2 regions of the Streptomyces sp. NPDC005438 genome follow, and region 1 is predicted to be linked to the other one. Evidence: predicted binding sites of a transcription regulator. Region 1 holds the regulator's gene; the other holds the start of a gene.
What was found. Region 1 encodes HrcA, which represses chaperone genes, less so after heat shock. Its sites were predicted from a motif close to TTNGCACTCNGNNNNNCNGAGTGCNAA; they were not measured.
Positions count from the first base shown of each region.

Region 2: the regulator HrcA is predicted to act here: its motif matches at 5,887-5,913, upstream of groL (chaperonin GroEL).

Region 1 covers NZ_JBEXEP010000001.1:1,056,822-1,066,257, forward strand. The annotation lists gene ABZT14_RS04385 (long-chain fatty acid--CoA ligase) at 1-981, shown strand, start outside; gene hemW (radical SAM family heme chaperone HemW) at 1,110-2,348, opposite strand; gene ABZT14_RS04395 (DUF3097 domain-containing protein) at 2,404-3,243, opposite strand; gene ABZT14_RS04400 (MBL fold metallo-hydrolase) at 3,336-4,046, opposite strand; gene hrcA (heat-inducible transcriptional repressor HrcA) at 4,303-5,319, shown strand; gene dnaJ (molecular chaperone DnaJ) at 5,320-6,444, shown strand; gene ABZT14_RS04415 (nitronate monooxygenase) at 6,571-7,647, shown strand; gene ABZT14_RS04420 (histidine triad nucleotide-binding protein) at 7,693-8,070, shown strand; gene ABZT14_RS04425 (ribonuclease Z) at 8,077-9,000, shown strand; gene era (GTPase Era) at 9,008-9,436, opposite strand, start outside.
Region 2 covers NZ_JBEXEP010000001.1:333,854-343,289, forward strand. The annotation lists gene ABZT14_RS01325 (trehalose-6-phosphate synthase) at 1-1,213, opposite strand, end outside; gene ABZT14_RS01330 (glucosyl-3-phosphoglycerate synthase) at 1,851-2,825, opposite strand; SAM riboswitch class I at 2,997-3,181, shown strand; gene thrC (threonine synthase) at 3,199-4,488, shown strand; gene ABZT14_RS01340 (MoaD/ThiS family protein) at 4,630-4,908, shown strand; gene ABZT14_RS01345 (cold-shock protein) at 5,510-5,713, shown strand; gene groL (chaperonin GroEL) at 6,113-7,741, shown strand; gene ABZT14_RS01355 (hypothetical protein) at 8,165-8,713, opposite strand; gene ABZT14_RS01360 (SpoIIE family protein phosphatase) at 9,377-9,436, shown strand, end outside.

The DNA.
Region 1 (9,436 bases):
GCCGCCAAGGCGCGGGACGGCGGCGCCGCGAAGTACAAGATCTTCCTCTGGGCGGCCGGGGTGGCCCGGGAGTACGCCAAGGTCAGCCAGGACAACTTCCGCCGCACCGGCGTCCATTCGGTGCCGGTGGGGCTGCGCGCCAAGCACGCGGTGGCCGACAAGCTGGTGTACGCCAAGCTGCGTGAGGCCTTCGGCGGCCGGCTGCGGGCCTGCGTCTCCGGTTCGGCGGCACTGGCGCCCGACATCGGCTACTTCTTCTCCGGCGCCGGGGTGCACATCCTGGAGGGGTACGGGCTCACCGAGACCTCGGCCGCGAGCTTCGTGAACCCCGGCGAGAGCTACCGCACCGGCACGGTGGGCAAGCCGCTTCCGGGCACCGAGGTGCGGATCGCCGAGGACGGCGAGATCCTGCTGCGCGGCCCCGGCGTGATGCAGGGATACCACGGGCTGGACGAGCAGACCCGGGAGGTGCTGGAGGACGACGGCTGGTTCCACACCGGGGACATCGGCGAACTGTCGGACGACGGCTTCCTGCGGATCACCGACCGCAAGAAGGACCTGATCAAGACCTCCGGCGGCAAGTACATCGCCCCCGCCGAGGTGGAGGGCCAGTTCAAGGCGGTCTGCCCGTACGTCTCCAACATCGTGGTGCACGGCGCCGACCGGAACTTCTGCACCGCGCTGATCGCCCTGGACGAGCCCTCGATCATGAACTGGGCGGAGGAGAACGGCCTCGGTGACCAGCCGTACGCCAAGGTGGTCGCCTCCGACCAGGTCCGGGAGCTGATCGACGGCCATGTGAAGGAACTGAACGAGGGCCTGCAGAGGTGGCAGACCATCAAGAAGTTCCGCATCCTGCCGCGCGACCTGGACGTGGAGCACGGCGACCTCACCCCCAGCCTGAAGCTGAAGCGCCCGGTGGTGGAGCGGGAGTTCGGCTATCTGCTGGACGACATGTACGCCGGTTCCCGCGAGGCGTAGCGCGCTGACGGACCACGTGGGGGGCGTCGCACCGGCTGGGTGGGCGCCCCCCCACACGTGCGGGACGGGGCAACGACACCCGCTTGAGGAGAGCGGTGCTCTGAGGTGGCCCCACCCGACCTGGTCGCTCAGTCGACCAGGTCCCGTACCACGGCGTCGGCCAACAGCCTTCCGCGCAGAGTGAGTTGGGCCCGCCCACGGGTGTGGGCCCCGGCGTCCAGCAGGCCTCGCTCCACCGCCTCGGCGGCTGCCCGCGCCCCCTCGGGGGCCAGCAGGTCCAGGGGGCAGCCCTCGCGCAGCCGCAGTTCCAGCAGGATCCGTTCCACCCGCTGGTCCTCCGCCGTGAGGAGTTCCCGGCCGGCGCCGGGGGAGTGGCCCTGGGACAGGGCCCGGGCGTAGGCGGCCGGGTGCTTGACGTTCCACCAGCGGACCCCGCCCACGTGGCTGTGCGCCCCGGGGCCGGCGCCCCACCAGTCGGCCCCGGTCCAGTACAGCTCGTTGTGCCGGCAGCGGGAGCGGGGGTCGGCGGCCCAGTTGGACACCTCGTACCACTCCAGGCCGGCCCGGCTCAGCGTCTCCTCGGCCTGGAGGTAGCGGTCGGCGTGGACGTCGTCGTCGGTGGGGGGCACCTCCCCGCGACGGATCCGCCGGGCCAGCTGAGTGCCCTCCTCGACGATCAGGGCGTAGGCGGAGACGTGGTCGACGCCGGTCTCCAGCACGGTGTCCAGGCTGGCCTGCCAGTCCTGTTCGGTCTCCCCGGGGGCGCCGTAGATCAGGTCGAGGTTGACGTGGGCGAAGCCCGCCTCCCGTGCCTCGGCCACACAGCGTTCCGGCCGCCCGGGGGTGTGGGTCCGGTCGAGTACGGCCAGTACGTGGCGGCGGGCGGACTGCATCCCGAAGGAGATCCGGTTGAAGCCGGCCTCCCGAAGGCCGGTCAGATAGCGGGGGCCCACCGTCTCGGGGTTGGCCTCGGTGGTGATCTCCACGTCCTCGGCGAAGCCGAACTCACAGCGGATCGCCTCCAGCATCCGGCCCAGGTCCTCGGGGGGCAGCAGGGTGGGGGTACCGCCCCCGACGAACACGGTCTCCACCCGCCTCGGGTCGTCGCCCAGCACCTTGCGGGCCAGCCGGACCTCCTCCACCAGGGTCGCGGCGTAGGTGTCCCGGGAGGCGACCACCGTGCCGTCCCGGTCGCGGAGTTCCTCGGCGGTGTAGGTGTTGAAGTCGCAGTAGCCGCAGCGGGTCACGCAGTACGGGACGTGCAGGTAGAAGGCCAGGGGCCGTCGCGCGGCGTCCACGAGCGCGGAGGCTGGCAGCGAACCGTCGGCGGGCACGGGCTCGCCGTCGGGCAGGGCGGAGGGGGACATGGGCACCATTGTCCGCCATCCCCACCGGGGCCCGTAGCCCGGCCGGACCCCTGGCTCAGGGGCCGTTCGGGCCGCCGACCGTCACATGGTCGATCAGCTGCTCCACCCGCCCCAGCAGCTCCGGTTCCAGGTCACGGAAACTGCGCACCGACCCCAGGATCCGCTTCCAGGCGGCGCCGGTGTTCTCCGGCCAGCCCAGGGCACGGCAGACCCCGGTCTTCCAGTCCTGGCCGCGCGGGACGGTGGGCCAGGAGGCGATGCCCAGCGAGGAGGGTTTCACCGCCTGCCAGATGTCGATGTAGGGGTGGCCGACCACCAGCACGTGGGCGTCGGTGACCTCGGCCGCGATCCGTGACTCCTTGGAGCCGGGCACCAGGTGGTCCACCAGCACGCCCAGCCGGGCCTCGGCGGAGGGGCCGAACTCGGCGACCACGGTGGGCAGGTGGTCCACTCCCTCCAGGTACTCCACGACCACGCCCTCCACCCGCAGGTCGTCGCCCCACACCTTCTCCACCAGCTCGGCGTCGTGCCGCCCCTCCACATAGATCCGTCCGGCCCGGGCCACCCGGGCCGGCGCGTCCGGCACCGCCAGGGAGCCGCTGGCGGTACGGCGGGGGCCGGTCTCCCTCGGCGCCGAAGAGGGGCGGACCAGGGTGACCTCGCGTCCCTCCAGCAGGAATCCGCGCGGTTCCAGGGGGAAGACGCGGTGGGCGCCGAAGCGGTCCTCCAGGGTGACGGTCAACCCCTCGGCGGTCTTCTCGCAGCGGACGACCGCGCCGCAGAAGCCGGTGGTCACCTCCTCCACCACCAGGTCGGGTTCGGCGGGCACCTCGGGCACCGGCCGCCGCTTCTTCCACGGCGGGGTCAGGTCGGGACCGTACTGTCGGCTGCGCATGGGAGGCATTCTCCCCCGAGCCCCACCCACGAGCGCGGCCAACCTCCGGTGGCGGGGCCGGTGTTGGGGGGCGCGGTGCCGGGCCCGGGGGCTCAGTCGCCGAAACGGCCGGCGAGCGTACGCCGCTGCGCGGCCACGAAGGGGGCGTCCACCACCGCGCCGTGGCCCGGTACGTAGCGGGCGTCGGGGCCGCCCAGGGCCAGCAGCCGGTCCAGGGTCCCGGGCCAGCTGGTGCCGTGGGCGTCCGGCCCGGCCTGGGGCTCCCCGGACTCCTCCACCAGGTCGCCGCAGAACACCACCGGGGGGTGCCCGCCCTCGCCCGGCACCAGGACGACGAGGTCGTGGGCGGTGTGCGCCGGCCCCAGGTACGCCAGTACCACCCGGCGGTCACCCAGGGACACGGCCAGTTCCCCCTCGACCGGGAGCGCCGGTGGGGGAGGCGCCGCGCAGGCCTCGGCCGCCAGTCGCGCGTCCAGGCCGTGGCACACCGCGTCCTCCCGCAACCCCTCGGGGTCACCGTGGACGCGGTCCTCCAGACCGGCCGCCCCGTACAGCCGCGCCTCGGGGAAGGCGCCGGCCCCCAGCACGTGGTCGAAGTGCGGGTGGGTGAGCACCAGGTGGGTCACCGGGCACCCGAAGCGCGCCTCCACCTCACGTCGTACGGCCGCGCCCTCGTCCAGGCTGGCACCGGCGTCCACCACCAGCACCCCCTCAGGGCCGGCGACAGCGCCCACGGTGGCGTCCCAGCCGGGCAGCCTCCTGCGGGCCACCCCGGGCGCCAGCTCCTCCCACGCGCTGACCATGTCGGTGACGTTAGCGTCCTGGTCCGGTCACCGCCTAGGGGGTTTCCCCTGGATCGTGTCCGGTCAGCGGGTCGGTCACCGGTGCCGACGGCGCTCCGAGCACCCGCCACGGCGGGTGCTCGGAGAGTCCCGGGGGAGTGGGGGGCGGCACACCCTTGCCTCGGTCACGTACCTCCGCCGTACACTGGGCACGGCGATTTGGCACTCCCCAGCCCAGAGTGCCAACAGTCACCGGAACGTCGGACGGAGGTGCACCTTGCTGAGCGAACGCAGACTCGAGGTGCTGCGCGCCATCGTCCAGGACTACGTGGGCACGGAGGAGCCGGTCGGCTCCAAGGCACTCACCGAGCGGCACAACCTCCAGGTCTCCCCGGCGACCGTGCGCAACGACATGGCGGCCCTGGAGGAGGACGGGTACATCGCCCAGCCCCACACCAGCGCCGGGCGCATCCCGACCGACAAGGGGTACCGCCTCTTCGTCGACAAGCTGGCCGGAGTCAAGCCGCTGTCCTCCGCCGAGCGCCGGGCCATCCAGAACTTCCTGGTGGGCGCGGTCGACCTGGACGACGTGGTGGGCCGTACGGTTCGGCTGCTGGCGCAGCTGACCCGGCAGGTGGCGGTGGTGCAGTACCCGTCGCTGACCCGTTCCACGGTGCGCCACGTGGAGCTGCTGTCGCTGGCCCCGGCCCGGCTGATGCTGGTGCTGATCACCGACACCGGGCGGGTGGAGCAGCGGCTCGTGGACTGCCCGACCCCGCTCGCCGAGGCCACCGTCGCGGACCTGCGGGCCCGGCTCAACAGCTGCGCGGCCGGCCAGCGGTTCACCGACGTTCCCCAGTTGGTGCGCGACCTCCCCGAGGGGTTCGACGCCGAGGACCGGAGCGCGGTCTCGGCCGTGCTGGCGACCCTGCTGGACACCCTGGTCGAGGAGACCGAGGAACGGTTGATGATCGGCGGCACCGCCAACCTCACCCGTTTCGGACAGGACTTCCCGTTGACCATCCGCCCGGTGCTGGAGGCACTGGAGGAGCAGGTGGTCCTGCTGAAGCTGCTGGGGGAGGCCACCGACTCCGGTATGACGGTGCGCATCGGGCATGAGAACGATCACGAGGGGCTCAGTTCCACATCGGTCGTTTCCGTCGGCTACGGTTCGGGCGACGAGGCGGTCGCCAAACTCGGAGTGGTGGGACCGACCAGGATGGACTACCCCGGAACGATGGGAGCGGTACGCGCAGTGGCACGTTACGTCGGACAGATCCTCGCGGAGTCATAAGTGGCGACGGACTACTACGCGGTGCTCGGAGTCGGCCGGGACGCCTCACAGGACGAGATCAAGAAGGCGTTCCGCCGTCTCGCCCGTGAGCTGCACCCGGACGTGAACCCGGACCCCAAGACCCAGGACCGGTTCAAGGAGATCAACACCGCCTACGAGGTGCTCTCCGACCCGCAGAAGAAGCAGGTCTACGACCTGGGCGGGGACCCGGCCGCCGGTGCCGGCGGTGCCGGTTTCGGCGGAGGCTTCGGCAACTTCTCCGACATCATGGACGCCTTCTTCGGAACGGCCTCCCAGCGCGGCCCCCGGTCCCGTACCCGTCGGGGCCAGGACGCCATGATCCGGTTGGACATCGAGCTGGAGGAGGCGGCGTTCGGCACCACCAAGGACATCCAGGTCGACACCGCCATCGTGTGCACCACCTGTTCCGGTGAGGGCGCCGCCCCGGGCACCTCGGCCCAGACCTGCGACATGTGCCGCGGCCGGGGCGAGGTCTCCCAGGTGACCCGCTCCTTCCTGGGCCAGGTCATGACCTCCCGGCCCTGCCCCCAGTGCCAGGGCTTCGGCACCGTGGTGCCCACCCCCTGCCAGGAGTGCGCGGGCGACGGCCGTATCCGGTCCCGTCGGGGGCTGACGGTGAAGATCCCCGCCGGTGTGGACAACGGCACCCGCATCCAGCTCGCCGGCGAGGGCGAGGTGGGCCCCGGAGGCGGCCCGGCCGGTGACCTGTACGTGGAGATCCACGAGGCGCCGCACTCGACCTTCCAGCGGCGTGGGGACGACCTGCACTGCACGGTCACCATCCCGATGACGGCGGCGGCCCTGGGCACCCAGGTGTCCCTGGAGACCCTGGACGGCCGGGAGGACATCGACATCCGTCCGGGCACCCAGTCCGGCCAGTCCATCCCGCTGCACGAGCGCGGTGTGACCCACCTGCGCGGCGGCGGCCGGGGGCAGCTGATCGTGCACGTGGAGGTCACCACCCCCGGCAAGCTGGACGCCGAGCAGGAGGAACTGCTGCGCCGGCTGGCCAAGTTGCGCGGCGAGGAGCGGCCGGTGGGCCAGTTCCAGCCCGGTCAGCAGGGGCTGTTCTCCCGCCTGAAGGACGCCTTCAACGGACGGTGACGGTGAGGGGTCCACATCCGGGCGTACGGGATGTGGACCCTGTGGTGGTCCATCCCCACTTTCCCCACGGACTGGTGACTTCCGCCCCCTCAGCACGGCGCCGTGTCGTCTATACACTCGGGAGCCATGTCGCCACCACTCGCCTCCTTCGCGCAGCTGACGGAACACCCGATCGTCCAGGCGCCGATGGCGGGTGGTGTCTCCACGCCCGCGTTGGTGGCGGCGGTGAGCGAGGCCGGAGGGCTGGGTTCGCTGGCGGCCGGCTACAAGACGCCGGAGGCGATGTACGAGGAGATCCGTGCCGTCCGCAGGCTGACCCGGCGCCCCTTCGGCGTCAACCTCTTCCTGCCGCAGCCGGACAACGCCGACGCTGCGGCCCTGTCGGTCTACCGGGACCAACTGGCCGGCGAGGCCGCCTGGTACGAGACCCGGCTCGGTGACGTCGACCTGGGCACCGACGACGCCTACGACGGCAAGCTGGCCATCCTCTACGCCGACCCGGTACCCCTGGTCTCGTTCACCTTCGGCTGCCCCAGCGCCAACGTACTCAGCCGCTTCCGACGGATGGGCACCCTCACCGTGGTCACCGTGACCACGGTGGCGGAGGCGAGGGCGGCCGAGCAGGCCGGCGCGGACGCGGTGTGCGCCCAGGGGGTGGAGGCCGGTGGCCACCAGTCCAGCCACCGTGACGACCCCCAACAGGACGGCAACAGCGCCCAGTTGGGGCTGCTGACCCTGCTGGGGCGGCTACGGGAGGCGGTGGCGCTGCCCCTGGTGGCGGCCGGTGGGCTGATGACCGGGTCGCAGATCGCCGGGGCGCTGGTGGCCGGCGCCCAGGCCGCCCAGTTGGGCACGGCCTTCCTGGCCTGCCCCGAGTCCGGTGCCTCGCCGTTGCACAAGCGGGCCCTGTCCGACCCGCTCTACACCCACACCGCGCTGACCCGGGCGTTCAGCGGCCGGCCGGCCCGTGGCCTGGTCAACCGCTTCGTACGGGAGCACGGACCGTACGCCCCGGCCGCCTTCCCCCAGGTCCACTACCTCACCGCCGGTCTGCGCAAGGCGGCGGCGCAGGCGGGCGACGCGCAGGGGATGGCCCTGTGGGCGGGGCAGGGGCACCGCCTGGTGCGGGAGATGCCGGCGGCCGAACTGATGGCGACGCTCACCGGTGAGATCTCCCTGGCCCGTGAGCGGTTGGCCGGCTGAACGACCCGTCGGCCTCGGGGGTGTGAGGGCCGGTAGCATCCTGTCATGCCTGGAGAAGCTCAGACCGACTGCCTGTTCTGCAAGATCGTCGCCGGCGAGGTGCCGGCCACCGTGGTGCGGGAGACCGACACCACCCTGGCGTTCAGGGACATCAACCCACAGGCGCCCACCCACGTCCTGGTGATCCCCCGCGCCCACTACCCGGACGCCGCCTCCCTGGCGAACGAGGCGCCCGAGCTGGCCGCCCAGATCCTGAGCGAGGCCGGGGCGGTGGCCGAACAGGAGAAGGTCGCCGTACAGGAGGGCGGGCCCGGCACCGGGTACCGCGTCATCTTCAACACCGGCGCCGGCGCCGGCCAGACGGTCTTCCACGTGCACGCCCACGTGCTGGGTGGCCGTGGCCTCAACTGGCCCCCTGGCTGACGGTCGATGTCCGTACGGGAGTTGGTGGTGCTGGGCACCGCCAGCCAGGTCCCCACCCGCCACCGCAACCACAACGGCTACGTACTGCTGTGGGACGGGGAGGGGCTGCTGTTCGACCCCGGGGAGGGCACCCAGCGGCAGATGCTGCGCGCCCGGGTGGCCGCGCACGACCTCAACCGGCTGTGCGTCACCCACTTCCACGGGGACCACTCGCTGGGCCTGGCCGGGGTGATCCAACGGATCAACCTGGACCGGGTGCCCCACCCGGTCCAGGCCCACTACCCGGCCAGCGGGCAGCGGTACTTCACACGGCTGCGGTACGCCACGGCGTACCGGGAGACCGTGGGCGTCACCGAGCGGCCCGTCCACGAGTCCGGCGTCCTGGAGGCCACCCCCGGCTACACCCTCAGCGCCCGGAAGCTGTCCCATCCGGTGGAGGCCTTCGGCTACCGGCTGGTGGAGCCGGACAGCCGGCGGATGCTGCCCGAGCGGCTGGCCGAGGCCGGTATCCGGGGGCCGGACATCGGCCGCCTCCAGCGCGAGGGACAGGTACGGGGCGTCAGCCTGGAACAGGTCAGCGCCCCCCGGCCGGGACAGCGCTTCGCCTTCGTGATGGACACCCGGCTGTGCCCGGCGGTGTACGAACTCGCCGAGGGCTGCGACCTGTTGGTGATCGAGTCGACCTTCCTGGACGCGGACCTGCGGCTCGCCGAGGACCACGGGCACCTCACCGCCGGACAGGCCGGCCGGGTGGCCGCCGAGTGCGGGGTGCGGCACCTGGTGCTGACCCACTTCAGCCAGCGCTACCAGGACGTCGACCAGCCGGGGGAGGCCAGCCCCTTCGCCCGGCAGGCCCGGGCCGCCGGCTACCGGGGCGAGCTGACCGTGGCCCGGGACCTGGCACGGGTGCCGGTGCCCAAACGGACCTGAGGCCGGGTCAGAAACCCAGCTTGCGCAGCTGCTTGGGGTCCCGCTGCCAGTCCTTGGCCACCTTCACGTGCAGGTCCAGGTAGACCGGGGTGCCCAGCAGGGCCTCGATCTGCTGACGGGACTTCACACCGACCTGCTTCAGCCGCTGCCCCTTGGGCCCGATCACGATGCCCTTCTGGCTCGGCCGCTCGATGAAGACGTTGGCGTGGATGTCCAGCAACGGCTTCTCCGCCGGCCGGTCCGGTCGGGGCAGCATCTCCTCGACCACCACCGCGATGGAGTGCGGCAGCTCGTCCCGTACTCCCTCCAGGGCGGCCTCCCGGATCAGTTCGGCCACCATCACCTGCTCCGGCTCGTCGGTCAGCTCCCCGTCCGGGTAGAGCGGCGGACCCTCCGGCAGCATGGCGGTCAGCAGGTCACGCAGCAGGTCCACCTG
Region 2 (9,436 bases), 720 kb from region 1:
CGGCCAGGGAGCGGGCGAAGTCGTCGCGGACGTGCAGGAGCACCGGCGTCCAACCGTCCGTACCGAAGGCGGAGTTGATCTCCTCGGCGACCCGGGAGACCTCCTCGGTGTAGGAGCGGTAGAGGGCGAGGTCCTGGCGGGAGGGGTAGGCGAAGGCGAGGTGGACGACCCGTTCGCGCCACTCGGGTCGGTCGGTCAGCAGCCGGCGGTAGGCGTGCAGGCCCCGGACGATGTTCTTGGACAGTTCGGTGCGGTCCACCCGTACGACGGTGTGCCGGGGGGCGCCCTCGGGGGTGTGGCCGATCTGCTCGCGCAGGGCCTGGCGGCGTTCGTCCACGTCGGGGCGGGCGGCCCGTTCGCGCAGGAAGGTGGCGTCGGCGCCCAGTCCGTGGACGCCGATCCGGGTGGTGTGCCCGTCGAGGGTCACGGTCCAGGAGGAGGTGTCCACCGGCTCCCCGGGGCCGCCGTGGAGGGTGGGGAGCGCGGGCCGGCCCTCCTCGCGGGCGCCGAGCAGTTGGACGCAGCAGTCGACGAAGGCGGACGCCCAGCGGGGGGTGAGGAAGGCGGCGCGGTCGGCGCCCAGGACACCGCGCAGTACGGCCTCGGCCTGCCGGGCGGGGAGCATACGGAAGTAGTCCGGGGGCGCCCAGGGGGTGTGGGAGAAGTGACCCACGCGCAGGTCGGGGCGGAGGGCCCGGAGCATCCCGGGGGTGAGGGTGAGGTGGTAGTCCTGCACCAGTACCGTCGCGCCCTCGGCGGCCTCCTGGGCCAGGGTCTCGGCGAAGGCCCGGTTGTACCGCTCGTAGGAGGCCCACTGTCCGGCGAAGTCGCTGTCGAAGGCGGGTTCCAGGGGGGTCTGGTAGAGCATGTGGTGCACGAACCACAGCACCGAGTTGGCGATCTGGTCGTAGGCGTCGCGGAAGACCTCGGGGTCGATGTCCACCATGCGTACCGCCTGCCCGCCGGTGTCGGCGGGGTCGAGCCGCCCGCCGGAGCGTGCCGCGGCGAGCCGGTCGGCGTCGCTGAGGGCGGCGCACACCCAGACCGCGCCGGCCTCGGGGTCGATGGCGCTGAGCCCGGAGACCAGTCCGCCCCCTCCGCGCCGGGCACTGAGAGTGCCGTCCTCGGCGGTGGAGTAGCTGACCGGGCCCCGGTTGGAGGCGACCAGGAGGGGCGAGCCGTGCTCGGGCGGGGCGTGAGTGGGGTGGGGCATGGGGGGATGCCTAGCCCGGTGAGGTTCCCGGCAAACCAGACAGCTGATCAGTGCGACCGAGGTCTCGCCGATGGGCCGCCGCGCTCGGGCGGGGCCGGTGCGCGGCCGAAGAAGTGGAGTACGGAGGAGGTACGGGCCCCTGAGGGGCGGGCCGGTACGGGGCACCCCCGGAGCCCCAACCGCCGGTATCGCGAGCCCCGTTGACCTGCCGTCGGGTCTACGGGCCCCCGTGCCGGGACGGCGTCCGGCCAAGGTGCCGTAGCTGCCCGGCCCCGGGGTGGCCGTGACCCTGCCCCGGCCGGTGCCGCGAAGGGTCGGGCCTGCCCGGGGTGGCCGATGTCCCGACCGTGCCCCGGCCGCCCCAGGGTCTCGCGACCGTTCGACGCCCGGCCCCGCGTACCGCGTCGGCCCTCCCCGACGTAGAGCCGTCGCCACGGGGGCCGGGTCGGGGTGGGTCGTTTGGATCTCGGGAGATCAGGGAGCGCCTTCTGGTGTCGTGGGCCCTGGGACACGGCAGGGCGGAGGCGGAGTCGATGCGGCGCCACGACGACTCCGACCGCCACCGCCTCAACGCGGCGAGGTGCGGTGCGCCCGGTGACGCCGCACGCGCGCCTCGCGGGGATCCGAGCGGCGCACCCTAGGCGGCTCGGCGGGCCGCGTACTCCGGGACGCTGGCCATGGGGGGCCGTTCCTCGGTGTTGAGCTGGTGGGTGGTCGGCAGGGGGGTGCCGTCGGTGGCGCGCCGGAACTGTACGAGGGCGGTGTGGGGCAGGTGCCGTGGCTCGTCGGTGAGCCGTCGGCGCGCGGTCTGGTAGATGGCGGCGGCCATCCGCCCGAGGGCCTGGTCGTCCTGGTGGCGGTGGCGCCGGGTACCGACGTCGACCTGGGCGAGGGCGTCCAAGCCGACCAGGTGGAGGCTGTCGATGAGGAGGCCGAGTTCCACGCCGTAGCCGACCGGGAAGGGGAGCCGCTCCAGCAGTTCGCGGCGGGCGGCGTACTCCCCTCCGAGCGGCTGGACGAAGCCGGCGAGCCGGGGCCAGTGCAGGTTGATCAGGGGGCGGGCGACGAGTTCGGTGACCCGTCCTCCGCGTTCGGTCAGGGGGACGCCGTCCAGTTCCAGGGGCCGGTCGTAGGTGGCCCGTACCAGTTGGAGCCCGGGGTCGGTCAGCAGTGGCCCGACGATGCCGGTGACGAACGCGGGGGAGAAGTCGCGCAGGTCGGCGTCCACGTAGGCGATGACCTCGCCACGGGTGGCCATCAGCGACCGCCACAGCACCTCGCCCTTGCCGGGGTGGGCGGGCAGGCCGGGCAGCACCTCGTCCCGGGCGACCACCCGGGCGCCCGCCTCGGCGGCGACCTTCGCGGTGTGGTCGGTGGAGCCGGAGTCCATCACCACCAGTTCGTCGACCAGCGGGCAGGTGTCGGTCATCAGCCGCTGACGGATGGTGGTGACGATGTCCCCGACGGTGTGCTCCTCGTTGAGGGCGGGGAGTACGACGGACACGGTGCCCCGGGGGCCGGCCGCCCGTTTGGCGGCCAGCAGCTGTTCGGTCGACCGGTCGGTCACCGACCAGGACCGTTCGGTCAGCCATCGTCGTACCTCTGGCAGCACCGTGCGCTCCCCTTCCGTGCCCCGGTCTGGGGTCCGTCTCGTGTCGTATCTCGGTGTTCGGACGTCTTGTTCGGTCTTCCCCGGCTTCGGTTACAGTCTGGGCAATGCCTGACCCCTCCAGCTTCCGGGGTCGGGGACAAACGCCCGGCGGTCGGCCCGCCGGTGCCATACCGCTCATCCAGAGGGGCAGAGGGAACGGCCCGTTGAAGCCCCGGCAACCCTCCCGCGACGTGGTCCGGCAGGGCCGCACAGGTGGGACCGCCAGCCGCACGCCGGTGGTCGTCCCTCCTGAGGTGGTCGTGGGGAAGGTGCCAATTCCGGCCCGTAGGCGAGATACGTCACGGGGAAGATGAGGAGAAAGGGCCTCGCCTTCATGGCTGTGCAAGCTGCCGAAAAGACCACCACCTCCGCCACCTCCGTCGACCTGGGGCCCGCCGCCGCGCTGTCCTGTCGTGAGTGCGGGGAACGTTTCCCGCTGGGCCCGATCTTCGCCTGCGGCTCCTGCTTCGGCCCACTGGAGGTCGCCTACGAGCTGCCCGAGGGCGACCCGGAGGAACTGCGGCGCCGCATCGAGTCCGGCCCCCACAGCATCTGGCGGTACGCCCCGCTGCTGCCCGTCCCGGCGGACGTGGCCGCCAAGCCCAACCTCAACCCCGGTTTCACCCCGCTGGTACGGGCCGACCGGCTGGCCGCCGAACTGGGGGTGACCGGGGAACTGCACGTGAAGGACGACTCGGGCAACCCCACCCACTCGTTCAAGGACCGCGTGGTCGCCATCGCGGTGGAGGCGGCGCGCGCCTTCGGCTTCACCACCCTGTCGTGTTCCTCCACCGGCAACCTGGCCGGCGCGGTGGGCGCGGCGGCGGCCCGTGCCGGCTTCCGGTCGTGTGTGTTCATCCCGCACGACCTGGAGGAGGGCAAGGTCGTGATGGCGGCGGTGTACGGGGGTGACCTGGTCGGCATCGAGGGCAACTACGACGACGTCAACCGCTTCTGTTCCGAGCTGATCGGCGACCCGCTTGGCGAGGGCTGGGGCTTCGTGAACGTCAACCTCCGCCCGTACTACGGGGAGGGCTCCAAGACCCTGGCCTACGAGATCTGCGAGCAGCTGGGCTGGCGGCTGCCGGACCAGATCGTGGTGCCGATCGCCTCCGGCTCCCAACTCACCAAGATCGACAAGGGGTTGAAGGAGCTGGTGCGCCTGGGCCTGGTGGAGGACCGGCCGTACCGGATCTTCGGCGCCCAGGCGGAGGGCTGCTCCCCGGTGTCGCGGGCCTTCAAGGACGGCCACGAGGTGGTACGGCCGGTGAAGCCGGACACCATCGCCAAGTCGCTGGCCATCGGCAACCCGGCGGACGGCCCCTATGTGCTGGACATCGCCCGCCGTACCGGCGGCGCGGTGGAGGACGTGGACGACGCGCGGATCGTGGACGCGATCCGGCAGCTGGCCCGTACCGAGGGGATCTTCGCGGAGACCGCCGGCGGTGTGACGGTGGGCGTGACCCGCAGGCTGATCGAGGAGGGGCGACTGGACCCGTCGCTCACCACGGTGGTGCTGAACACCGGTGACGGGCTGAAGACGCTGAACGCGGTCTCCGACAGCGGCCCGACCGCCACGATCCGCCCCGACCTGGAGGCCTTCCGCGCGGCGGGGCTCTCCTGACCACCGCGGTCGCCGAGAACCGCCGTTCGTACCGCGCCGGGCCGCTCGTGGAAGGGCGTACGCGGCGGCCCGGGCGCGCTGCCCAGACAGGACCGAACCCGGGTGCAGACTCACCCCAGGACAGACCAAGGGAGCTTTTCGATGAGCGTCACCGTTCGTATTCCGACCATTCTGCGCACCTACACCGACGGCCAGGCCGAGGTGTCGGCCGAGGGGACGACCCTGTCCGAGGTGCTGTCCGATCTTGATCGGCGGCACACCGGTATCGGGGCCCGCGTTCTGGACGATTCGGGAAAGCTGCGCCGCTTTGTGAACGTCTATGTGAACGACGACGACGTGCGGTTCTCCGACGGCCTGGAGACCCCCACGCCGGACGGGGCCGGGATCTCCATCATTCCGGCGGTCGCCGGGGGCTGCTGAGCCCCTTCCGGTACCTCGCCGGGCGCTCGCGGGCCGGTGCTGGTGCTGTGCGGGGCGGCTGTTCGGGCCTCTCGCGGCACCGGTGGACGGAAGGGTGAGAGGCGGCTGCCCATTTGGCGACGCGGCAAGCATAAGGATTCGGCCGTTGTCGCGGAGATCGCATTCTTCGGGATCATCGTTTCACTTGGGGAACGACCCCCTCCATTCCAGGTGATGGAGGGGGTCGTCGCATGTTCATCGCATGTTCGGAGGGCGGGTAGGGTGGGGGCTTCCGTACGCGGAGCGGTCAAGTGTCCACGCTGCGACGGAAGAGGGTTACGCGTTCCCGGTGAACTTCCGAGGGAATTGCTTGCCGGGATTGCCGAGAAAGGCTTAATTGTCCGGCCCAATCTGCCCTACTTATCCGCTCTTTGGGGGTTTCCGCTATCGCCGGGTGACTGGATTTGCTCGCCGCGACGACCTGTTGCAGCGGGCTCCCGTCCAGATACATTCAGCCGCGGTCGACAGTTCTGGCGGGCCTTTTCGGTACGCCGGAGGTGAGGTCTGACCCGGGTCCGCGAAGTGCTGACCCGCGCAAGGGCCAGTAATAGGGGAGTTAGGCATGGCTCAGGGCACCGTCAAGTGGTTCAACGCGGAGAAGGGGTACGGCTTCATCGCGGTCGACGGTGGTGCGGACGTGTTCGTCCACTACAGCGCGATCCAGATGGACGGCTACCGCACCCTGGAAGAAGGTCAGCGAGTCGAGTTCGAGATCTCGCAGGGGCAGAAGGGGCCGCAGGCGGACATGGTCCGCGTGACCGGCTGAACGCCACCGGCTGAGACGTCACTGACCTGAGAGGCGACCTGGCGCGCCCCCATGTCCCAAGCGTCGGCCACACTGCGTGAGTTGAGGACCCGCACCCACGGGGTGCGGGTCCTCACGCGTGCGCGTACCGGGAGGCGCTTGCACTCTCGGGGGGCGAGTGCTAATCATTGGCGTTAGCACTCTGCGAGTGAGAGTGACAAAGAAGGACCGGGTCGGTGAGGCCGGCGAACCGGGTGGGAGCAAGGAACCGCCCGGGTTGTGGGCCGTCCGTCGCGGGCGCCAGCGCGGTCCGTATCGAACCCAACCTCCCCCGTGGTCCTCGCAGGGGGTGCCCGAGTGTGGGCGCCGTCCGGGCCGGGCCGTCGGTATGGGAGGGACCCTCCAGGGAGGACCCTTCACATGGCCAAGATCATCGCGTTCGACGAGGAGGCACGGCGCGGCCTTGAGCGCGGTATGAACCAGCTCGCTGACGCCGTCAAGGTCACCCTCGGCCCCAAGGGCCGGAACGTCGTGTTGGAGAAGAAGTGGGGCGCCCCCACCATCACCAACGACGGTGTCTCCATCGCCAAGGAGATCGAGCTTGAGGACTCCTACGAGAAGATCGGCGCCGAGCTGGTCAAGGAGGTCGCCAAGAAGACCGACGACGTCGCCGGTGACGGCACCACCACCGCGACCGTCCTGGCCCAGGCGCTGGTGAAGGAAGGCCTGCGGAACGTCGCCGCGGGCGCCAACCCGATGGCCCTCAAGCGGGGTATCGAGGCCGCCGTCGAGCGCGTCTCCGAGGCCCTGCTGGAGCAGGCCAAGGAGGTCGAGACCAAGGAGCAGATCGCCTCCACCGCCTCCATCTCCGCCGGCGACGCCCAGATCGGCGAGCTGATCGCCGAGGCCATGGACAAGGTCGGCAAGGAAGGCGTCATCACCGTCGAGGAGTCCCAGACCTTCGGTCTGGAGCTGGAACTCACCGAGGGTATGCGCTTCGACAAGGGCTACATCTCCGCCTACTTCGCCACCGACATGGAGCGGATGGAGGCGGAGCTGGAGGACCCCTACATCCTCATCGTCAACTCCAAGATCGGCAACGTGAAGGACCTCCTTCCGCTGCTGGAGAAGGTCATGCAGTCGGGCAAGCCGCTGCTGATCATCGCCGAGGACGTCGAGGGCGAGGCCCTGTCCACCCTGGTGGTCAACAAGATCCGCGGCACCTTCAAGTCCGTGGCCGTCAAGGCCCCCGGCTTCGGCGACCGCCGCAAGGCCATGCTCGGTGACATCGCCATCCTCACCGGTGGCCAGGTCATCTCCGAGGAGGTCGGCCTCAAGCTGGAGAACGCCGGTCTGGAGCTGCTGGGCCGCGCCCGCAAGGTCGTCATCACCCGCGACGAGACCACCATCGTCGACGGCTCCGGCGACAGCGAGCAGGTCCAGGGCCGGGTCAACCAGATCCGCGCCGAGATCGAGAACTCCGACTCGGACTACGACCGCGAGAAGCTCCAGGAGCGTCTGGCGAAGCTGGCCGGCGGCGTGGCCGTCATCAAGGCCGGTGCCGCCACCGAGGTGGAGCTGAAGGAGCGCAAGCACCGCATCGAGGACGCGGTGCGCAACGCCAAGGCCGCCGTCGAGGAGGGCATCGTCGCCGGTGGTGGCGTGGCCCTGCTGCAGGCCACCTCGGTGTTCGAGAAGCTGGAGCTGGAGGGTGACGAGGCGACCGGCGCGCAGGCCGTCAAGCTCGCCCTGGAGGCCCCGCTGAAGCAGATCGCCGTCAACGCCGGCCTGGAAGGCGGTGTGGTGACGGAGAAGGTGCGCAACCTGACCGTCGGCCACGGCCTGAACGCGGCCACCGGCGAGTACGTGGACATGGTCACCGAGGGCATCATCGACCCCGCCAAGGTGACCCGTTCCGCTCTGCAGAACGCGGCCTCCATCGCGGCGCTGTTCCTCACCACCGAGGCCGTCATCGCCGACAAGCCGGAGAAGCAGGCCGCCGGCGCCGGCGACCCGACCGGTGGCATGGGCGGCGACATGGGCTTCTGATCCACCCTCTCCGGGATGGATCGGCGTCCGCCGTGACCCGAAGGGCGGCACCCCTCAACCGGGGTGCCGCCCTTCGGCGTTGATACGGCACGGCGCGTGCCGGTGGGGTGCCCGGGGTGGCTTCTTCGGGTGGCCGTCCGCGCGCTGTTGGGTCGGTGGCCCCTCGGGCGTCCGCCGGGCGCGGGCCGTGGTACCCCCACGCGGTGGCCGGCCGGTCTGCCGTGCGGTCGTCGTTCCGTCCTCCTCGGCTCGTTCCGCTGACAGCCACCAGACGGGCGCGGGTGCCACGGACGTGACACGGGCCGGGGGCATCGCTCCGGGGGCGGCCCGTGGCGGGAGGAGGCAGGACCGAGGGGGCGGCCCGGAAGTGGTTCCGGGCCGCCCCCTCGGTCGAGTGGTGCGGTGGTTTTCTCGGGGTCCCGCTCAGTACTTCTTGGGGCGGTAGGCGTCGAACTCGTCACTGCCGAGGCCGTAGGTGAGCTTGCGGTGGTCGGTGCCGTGACCGCCACGCTGCTCGTAGGCCCAGTACTTGTTCTTCGCCGAGCTGGTCCACTTCTCGAAGATCACCACGTGACGGGTGGTGTTGCTGCCCTTGGCGTCGATGACCAGGTCACCCTTCTTCAGGTTGGCCATCTTGATCTTCGAGGTGAAGTCGCTGGTCGCCAGGCCCACGGTGTTGGTGCCCGGCTTGCCGTACTTCAGCGCCATGGAGGCGTAGCCGGAGCAGTCGGTGCGGTAGCCCTGGAAGGTCTTGCTCTGGCTGTAGGGCACCTGGGAGCCGTTGTTGGCGGTCAACCAGGTCTTGGCCCGCTTGATGACCGTGGCGCGACTGATGGCCTGAGCGCTGGGCCCGTCCTGGCTTCGGGCGGTGGGCTTGGCGTCCTGGCCCTGGACGGCCGATGCGGCGGCCGGTGCCAGGGGGGTCAGCAGGGCGAGACCCGCACCCGCCGCGACGAGGGCTTTGCGGTTCATGGCTCTCCTTGGTCGGTGCGTGACCGCTCGGTCGCGGTACGCAGGAGTGCTTGGCGGGGCCCAGCGTCCCGGTGGCGCCGTGAGCATGTCAACGCCCATGGTCTTCGGGCGCACCTGCCGTGAGGGGAACACTCCTGGTCGGCGGAGGGGGTTGGTACGCCCTTCGGAATCGTCGAAGGTGACCGGAACGTGATGGTCCGCCCCGGGGTTCGCCGAGCGAGGTCGAGGGCCTGCCCCGTGCTGGGGTATCCCGATGCGGCTCCGCGCCGAGCTTGCCGGCCCGGCCCGCCCGGCCTGACCTTTCCGCCGCCTCGGCCGCTCGTGGCGAGCCGGGCCGCCCACCCGGAGGGTGCGAGGTCGGGGGGCCCGCCCCCTCGGGGTGCCGCCGCCGGACCCTCTCGCCCGGGAAGCCGGCGGGGGCCGTGGCAGGGGGTGCCGAGGGGCGGGGGTGGCGATGGGGGTGGCGGTTGGGGAGGGGTGTCCCCGGCCGGAAGGGGTGCCCTCTCGAACGGGTGGAAAAGCCGCGTAACGCCTATTCTTGCCGGCGAAGCGCCCCGCCAGGGGCGGAGCGTCACTCCGCGAAGGTGGACCACGGTGCGGACAACGGACGGCTCGACGCCCGAGAGGGAGCCCGGGGTCCCGCTGACCCGCGGGAGGAGCGCGGTGACCCTGGCGCTGGGCCTGCTGGACGAGGCCGATCCGGCGAGCGTTCCCGGTGTCCTG